Nisaea sediminum: one gene and its partner. The protein of the gene in region 1 interacts with the protein of each later gene in a pairwise test. Links are inferred from orthologs where the notes say so. Each region holds a gene or a part of one and is shown on either strand. Other genes may lie near its edges.

What was found. The genes of interacting proteins can lie anywhere in the genome.
Region 2: the proteins of gyrB (region 1) and gyrA interact in binary tests that used the Escherichia coli proteins (3 or more experiments, as listed by UniProt). The link is inferred for Nisaea sediminum from one-to-one orthologs.

Annotation. Positions count from the first base shown.
Region 1 is NZ_JACZCQ010000006.1:524,413-527,848, forward strand. What follows is about bases 194-3,286. They hold gyrB (DNA topoisomerase (ATP-hydrolyzing) subunit B), read right to left. Parts: upstream 2,919-3,286; coding sequence 468-2,918; downstream 194-467. Other genes in these bases: IG122_RS14505 (hypothetical protein), read right to left, coding at 194-352; recF (DNA replication/repair protein RecF), read right to left, coding at 2,943-3,286. Outside these bases: more of IG122_RS14505, read right to left, coding at 1-193; more of recF, read right to left, coding at 3,287-3,436. UniProt on the Escherichia coli protein: DNA gyrase negatively supercoils closed circular double-stranded DNA in an ATP-dependent manner to maintain chromosomes in an underwound state.
Region 2 is NZ_JACZCQ010000002.1:118,431-121,950, forward strand. The notes cover bases 1-3,292. They hold gyrA (DNA gyrase subunit A), read right to left. Parts: upstream 2,952-3,292; coding sequence 201-2,951; downstream 1-200. Other genes in these bases: coaD (pantetheine-phosphate adenylyltransferase), read right to left, coding at 1-184; IG122_RS04060 (class I SAM-dependent methyltransferase), read right to left, coding at 3,111-3,292. Outside these bases: more of IG122_RS04060, read right to left, coding at 3,293-3,520. UniProt on the Escherichia coli protein: A type II topoisomerase that negatively supercoils closed circular double-stranded (ds) DNA in an ATP-dependent manner to maintain chromosomes in an underwound state.

The DNA of each region.
Region 1 (3,436 bases):
GCGCCATCTGGATATCGCAGCCTTTCTCGCGGCCATACTGAACGAGCGTATCGTTGCGGGCTGCGAGTCCCGTCATCTCCTGGCCCGCTCCATCCTTCAGGTCGAGCGCGAACAGCGCCGGCCAGAACAGCAGGACCCCGACGGCCCCCACCATCGCATTGCGGCCGGTTCTGTTGCTCGATTCGACGACGCGCGACCGAATACCCGCATTGTTGCGGCCGATTTCGCGATCGATCTCGGCGCAGGACATCTTTTCGTCATGCCGCTGGTAGGATTCGACCATTACGGGCTCGCGGCCTGCGCAGGCCACAAGCGTAAGGACGGCACAGAGTGCCGTTACCCGTCGAAGCATGGATGATTTCCCCCGGATATTCCGTTCCCCGGGGGAACTTTATCAACGCATACAATCACGGGCAACGGACTGATGAAGTTCAATAATTCGGTCCGCCGCCGTGACTGTCCGCAGATCAGATATCGAGATTGGCGACCTTGAGGGCGTTTTCCTGGATGAACTCGCGTCGCGGCTCGACCACGTCGCCCATCAGCGTGGAGAAAATCTCCTGAGCCTCGTCCAGATGGTCGACGCGGACCTGCAGCAGGGTGCGCTGGTTGGCGTCCAGCGTGGTTTCCCAGAGCTGGTCCGGGTTCATCTCGCCGAGGCCCTTGTAACGGTTCACCGCGAGACCCTTGCGTCCTGTCTCCTGGATCGCCTCGATGAGGGCGATCGGGCCGTGGATCGCCCGCTCCGTATCCTTCATCTGCAGGGCCGCACCCTTGCCGTAGGTCGCGGCAAGCTCGGCCGCAAGACCTGTCAGGCGGCGCGCCTCGGGCGTGCGGACCTGAACCTGGTCGATCCGGTAGCGTTCGGTGACGCCGCGCAGCGTTCGCTCGAAGACGAGCTCGATATTGTCGGCGTCGTAATACCCGGTCCAGCCGCGCTCGATATCCTCGGAAAGCGCGTCGAGCCGCGCGGCGATGCTCGCTGCGGCCTCCGTCGCCCGGGTGTCGTCGGCCAGCAATTCCGGATTGAGAACGCCGGCGACGGCGCATTGCTCGACCACGAAGGAGGAACCGATGCGGCGCACCAGCGGCTCGATCAGCGTCTTGGCGTCACGCGCCTGCTCGGCGAGCCGTTCGAGATCGGAACCCAGGATCTGGGTCCCGTCGGCGAGCCTCAGGGTGACCCCGTCGATGCCGTTGCTGATCAGATAGGCTTCCAGCTCCCGGTCATCCTTCAGATAGGTCTCCGAGCTGCCCTTCTTGGCCCGGTAGAGCGGCGGCTGGGCGATATAGAGATGGCCGCGGTCGACCAGCTCCGGCATCTGCCGGAAGAAGAAGGTCAGCAACAGGGTCCGGATGTGGCTGCCGTCGACGTCGGCGTCCGTCATGATGATGATCTTGTGGTAGCGCAGCTTCTCGATATTGAACTCTTCCGAGCCGATGCTGGTGCCGAGCGCGGCGATGATTGTGCCGATCTCCTGGCTGGATAGCATCTTGTCGAAGCGCGCCCGCTCCACGTTCAGGATCTTGCCGCGCAGCGGCAGGATCGCCTGGGTCTTGCGGTCGCGCGCCTGCTTGGCGGAGCCGCCGGCGCTGTCGCCCTCGACCAGGAAGAGTTCGCAGAGCGACGGATCCCGCTCCTGGCAGTCGGCCAGCTTGCCCGGCAGGTTGGCAATGTCGAGCACGCCCTTGCGGCGGGTCAGCTCGCGCGCCTTGCGCGCCGCCTCGCGGGCGGCAGCGGCTTCATAGGCCTTGGAAACGATGCGCCTGGCGTCCTGCGGGTGCTCCTCGAACCATTGCTGCATCTTCTCGCCAAGGATGGACTCGACCACCGGCCGGACCTCGGAGGAGACCAGTTTGTCCTTGGTTTGGGAGGAGAATTTCGGATCCGGCACCTTCACCGAAAGCACGCAGGTCAGGCCCTCGCGGGCGTCGTCGCCGCTGAGTTGGGCCTTCTCCTTTTTCGCGATCCCGCTTTCCTGGGCGTAGTTGTTGACCGTCCGGGTCAGCGCCCCGCGGAAGCCGGCGAGGTGCGTGCCGCCGTCGCGCTGCGGGATGTTGTTGGTGAAGCAGAGCGTGTTCTCGTGATAGCTGTCGGTCCACTCCATCGCGACCTCGACGGTGATCCCGTCGCGCTCGCCGATAACCACGATCGGTTCGTGCAGCGCCTGGTGGTTGCGGTCGAGATATTCGACGAAGGCCTTCAGGCCGCCCTCGTAATAGAGGTCGACCTTCACCGGCTCCGCTTCGCGCGCGTCGGTCAGCAGCACATGCACCCCGGAATTGAGGAAGGCGAGCTCGCGCAGGCGATGTTCCAGCGTCTTGAAGTCGAACACGGTCTTGGTGAAGGTCGCGGACGACGGCAGGAAAGTGATCTCGGTGCCCTTCTTGCCGTTCGCGGGACCGACCACCTCGAGCGGCGCCTCGGCCTCGCCGTGGCGGAAACGGATGACATGCTCCTTGCCTTCGCGCCAGATGCGGACCTCGAGGCTCTCGGACAGCGCGTTCACGACCGAGACGCCGACGCCGTGCAGGCCGCCGGAGACCTTGTAGGAATTCTGGTCGAACTTCCCGCCCGCATGGAGCTGGGTCATGATCACCTCGGCGGCGGAGACGCCCTCCTCGGAGTGGATATCAACCGGGATGCCGCGGCCGTTGTCCGTGATCGTCGCCGATCCGTCCGCGTTGAGCGTGACCGTTACGAGATCGCAATGACCTGCCAGCGCCTCGTCGATGGCGTTGTCCACGACCTCGTAGATCATGTGATGCAGGCCCGAGCCGTCGTCGGTGTCCCCGATATACATGCCCGGCCGCTTCCGGACCGCATCAAGACCGCGCAGGACCTTGATCGATTCGGCGCCGTACTCGGCCTGCTCGCCATTCGCGCCGTTCTGTTCCGGAAGATCGTCTTGTGCCATGTCGGCTCCCAGTTACGCAGGTGATCAGTCGGACCGGACCGCGCCGTCCTCGACGGCGAAGAACTGACCGGCGCCCTCGAGGGACGCGAAAAGCGCGCGGTCGGTACCGGTCATCCAGACCTGCCCGCCGAGCGCGAGGAGAATATCATAAAGCGCGGCCCGGCGGCCGCTATCGAGATGCGCCGCGACCTCGTCCAGCAGCAGGACCGGCACCGCGCCGGTCTCCTGCGCGCCGAGGCGGGCATGGCCGAGCACGATGGCGATCAGAAGCGCCTTCTGCTCGCCGGTCGAACAATGCGGCGCCATCATGTCCTTCGGAAGGTGACGCACAAGAAGATCGCTGCGGTGCGGGCCCGGCACCGGGGCCGGCTCGCTGCCGTTGAGACGCCGCGTGGCTTCGAGCTGCGCCTTCAGATCGTCCTCCACCGCCAGCGCAGGCCGGGTGGCGATATCGGCCTCGACCTCTCCTTCGAGGGAAAGCTCGGCGCCCGGGAACGGGCCGGAGCCGGCTTCCGTCT
Region 2 (3,520 bases), on another replicon or contig:
TGATCAGGTCGATCTCGTCCTGCACCATCTCGACACGCTCGTCGAGACTGAATAGCGGACCTTTTCCGGCATTGCGCGCGACGGCGACAATCAGCTTGTCCACCAGCTTGCTGCCACGCCGGATGATGTCCAGGTGCCCGTTCGTGATCGGGTCGAACGTGCCCGGATAAACACCTACTCTCATGTTCCCTAGTCCCCTGCTAGCTCTCGGAGGCGTCTCCGCCACCGCTACCGTCGGCTTCCGATTCTTCCCCCTCTTCCGCATCGTTTCCGTTCTCATCGCCTGCAAGGCTGACGGACACGACTTTCTCGCCTTCATCGACGCGGAAGATCCAGACACCCTGGGTTCTGCGCCCAGTGATGCTGATTTCGTTGACGGCGCAGCGGATCACCTGCCCGCCGTCGGTGACGAGCATGATCTGATCGGTGTCGGCCACCGGGAAGGCGGCCACGACCCCGCCGCTGCGCTTGGTCAGTTCCATGTTGGCGATCCCCTGACCGCCGCGATTGGTAATCCGGTATTCGTGCGCGGAGGTACGCTTGCCGAGACCGCTCTCGGTCACCGTCAGGATGAATTCCTCCTCTGCGCTGAGCTGGATGAAGCGCTCCTGCGAGATATCGCCGGACGGAGCCTCGACCTCCTCCTCGCCCTCGCCCGTGGCCCGGCGCATCTGGCCGGCGAGCTTCAGGTAGAGATCGCGTTCGAGTACATCCGAGCCCGGCACGTCCTGGTAATCGACGTGATGCAGGATCGACATCGAGACGACCTCGTCGCCCTTTGCCAGCCTGATGCCGCGAACACCGAGCGAATCGCGGCCGCGGAACAGCCGCACGTCGGTCGCGCGGAAGCGAATCGCCTTGCCGTCCCGCGTGGTGAGGAAGACGTCGTCCGCCTCCATGCAGGGCTGCACATTGATCAGCCGATCGTTTTCATCAAGCCGCATGGCGATCTTGCCGTTGCGCTTAATATTGGTGAAATCGGAGAGCGCGTTGCGGCGCACCGTACCGGCGGAGGTGGCAAACATGACATGCATGTTCTCCCAATCATCCTCCTCGGCCGGCAGCGGCATGATAGTCTGGATCCATTCCCCCTGCTCCAGCGGCAGCAGGTTCACCAGCGCCTTGCCGCGCGACTGCGGCGTGCCGATCGGCAAACGGTAGGTCTTCATCTGATAGACCATGCCGCGCGAGGTGAAGAACAGGATCGGCGTATGGGTGTTGGCGACGAACAGCCGGCTCACGAAGTCCTCATCGCGCGTCGACATGCCTGAGCGGCCCTTACCGCCGCGCTTCTGCGCCCGGTAGGTCGAGAGCGGCACGCGCTTGATATAGCCGTTGTGACTGACCGTCACGACCATGTCCTCGCGCTGGATCAGGTCCTCCATATCGTGCTCGAACTCGGCATCGACGAGCTCGGTCCGGCGTGGCGTGGCATAGGCTTCCTTGGCCGCGACCAGTTCCGCGCGCAGCACTTCCATCATCCGCGGACGTGACTGCAGGATCTCGAGGTACTCGGCGATCTTTGCCGCGAGTTCCTTGGTCTCCTCGATCAGCTTCTCGCGCTCCATGCCGGTCAGGCGCTGCAGACGCAGTTCCAGAATGGCGCGGACCTGGGCATCGGAGAGACGGTATTTGCCGTCGACGACCTTGTGTCCCGGATCGTCGATGATGCTGATGAATTCCTCGACATCCTCGGCCGGCCAGTCCCGGCCCATCAGCTGTTCGCGGGCGTCGGCGGCATCGCGTGAGGCCCGGATTACCCGGATCACCTCGTCGATATTGTTCACCGCGACGAGCAGACCCGCCAAGACATGCGCCCGGTCGCGGGCCTTGCGCAGCAGGAACCTGGTGCGCCGGGTGATGACGACCTCGCGGAAGGCGATGAAGGCGACGATGATGTCGCGAAGGTTCATCTGTTCCGGCTTGCCGCCGTTCAGCGCCAGCATGTTGACGCCGAAACTGGTCTGCAGCGGGGTAAATTTGTAGAGCTGGTTCAAGACCACGTCCGGAACCGCGTCGCGCTTCAGCTCGACAACGACGCGCACGCCGTCGCGATCGCTCTCGTCGCGCAGCTCGGCGATGCCCTCGACGGTTTTTTCCCGCACAAGTTCGCCGATCCGCTCCATCAGGCGGGACTTATTCACCTGGTAGGGGATCTCGCTGACCACGATCGCGTTGCGGTCCTTGCGGATTTCCTGGATGTCCGCCTTGGCCCGCATCATGACCGAGCCGCGGCCGGTATGATAGGCGGAGTGGATCCCGTTCTTGCCGAGAATCATGGCGCCGGTCGGAAAATCCGGGCCCGGGACGATCTCGATCAGCTCGTCGATGGTGATGCCCGGATTGTCGACATAGGCGCAGCAGGCGTCGATCACCTCGCCGAGATTGTGCGGCGGGATGTTGGTCGCCATGCCGACAGCGATGCCGCCGGCGCCGTTGACCAGCAGGTTCGGGTATTCCGCCGGAAGAACGCTGGGTTCCTGTGTGGTTTCATCGTAGTTCGCGACGTAGTCAACCGTGTCCTTGTCGATGTCCCGGAGCAGGCCTTCCGCCGCCTTGGCGAGACGCGCCTCGGTATATCGCATGGCCGCCGGCGGATCGCCGTCCATCGAGCCGAAGTTACCCTGCCCGTCGACCAGCGGTAGGCGCATGGAGAATTCCTGCGCCATGCGGACCATGGCGTCGTAGATCGCGCTGTCGCCGTGCGGGTGATACTGCCCCATGACGGCACCGACGATGTTCGCCGACTTGCGGTAGGGCTTGGACCAGTCGTAGCCGCCTTCCTTCATCGCGTAGAGGATACGGCGGTGCACCGGCTTCAGGCCGTCGCGGACATCGGGCAGCGCTCGGGACACGATCACGCTCATTGCGTAATCGAGATAGGAGCGCTTCATTTCGTCTTCGATGGAGACAGGCGAAATGTCGAAAGAGGAGGATTCGGACGAGCTCAATTCACGCTTTTTCCGGTTGGTTACGTCCCTGTGCAGGCGGTAGCGGCCATATGATCGTCGACCCTCCGCCGGGACCTCAGGAAGACCCTGTTTTTATAACAGAACCGTCATCTTCGGACAATCTTTACAGCGATTTTTTCGGCCCGATTAATCAAGCGATTACAGAGCCTTACGAGCCGATATTGAATAGCTCAACGGAAGCCGGGGCATTCCTTCCGGCAAACGGTACAATCCGCCCTCGCAAGGCTCCATGAATGCCAGCGCCTTCCAGGCAACCGTGTCAAACTCATGCAGGTATTCGATGGCCAGTCCGGCGTCGATCAGCGCGGTTACGACCTCGCCGACGGGATGGGTCCATTCATAGCTTCGTTTGGTCTGCAAAACCGCGGATTCGTCGGCATAGGCCTCCGTTCCGTCGAAGGCGATCGGCTCCGGTTTATGAAAGTAATCGTAGACCGGCGCGTGCGGTTTCGGCGCGAGATCGTCGAAGCTCATCAGCACCGGATGCGCATCCAGGAAATAGAATCGGCCGCCCGGCTTGAGGAAATGCGCAACCACCCGTGCCCAGC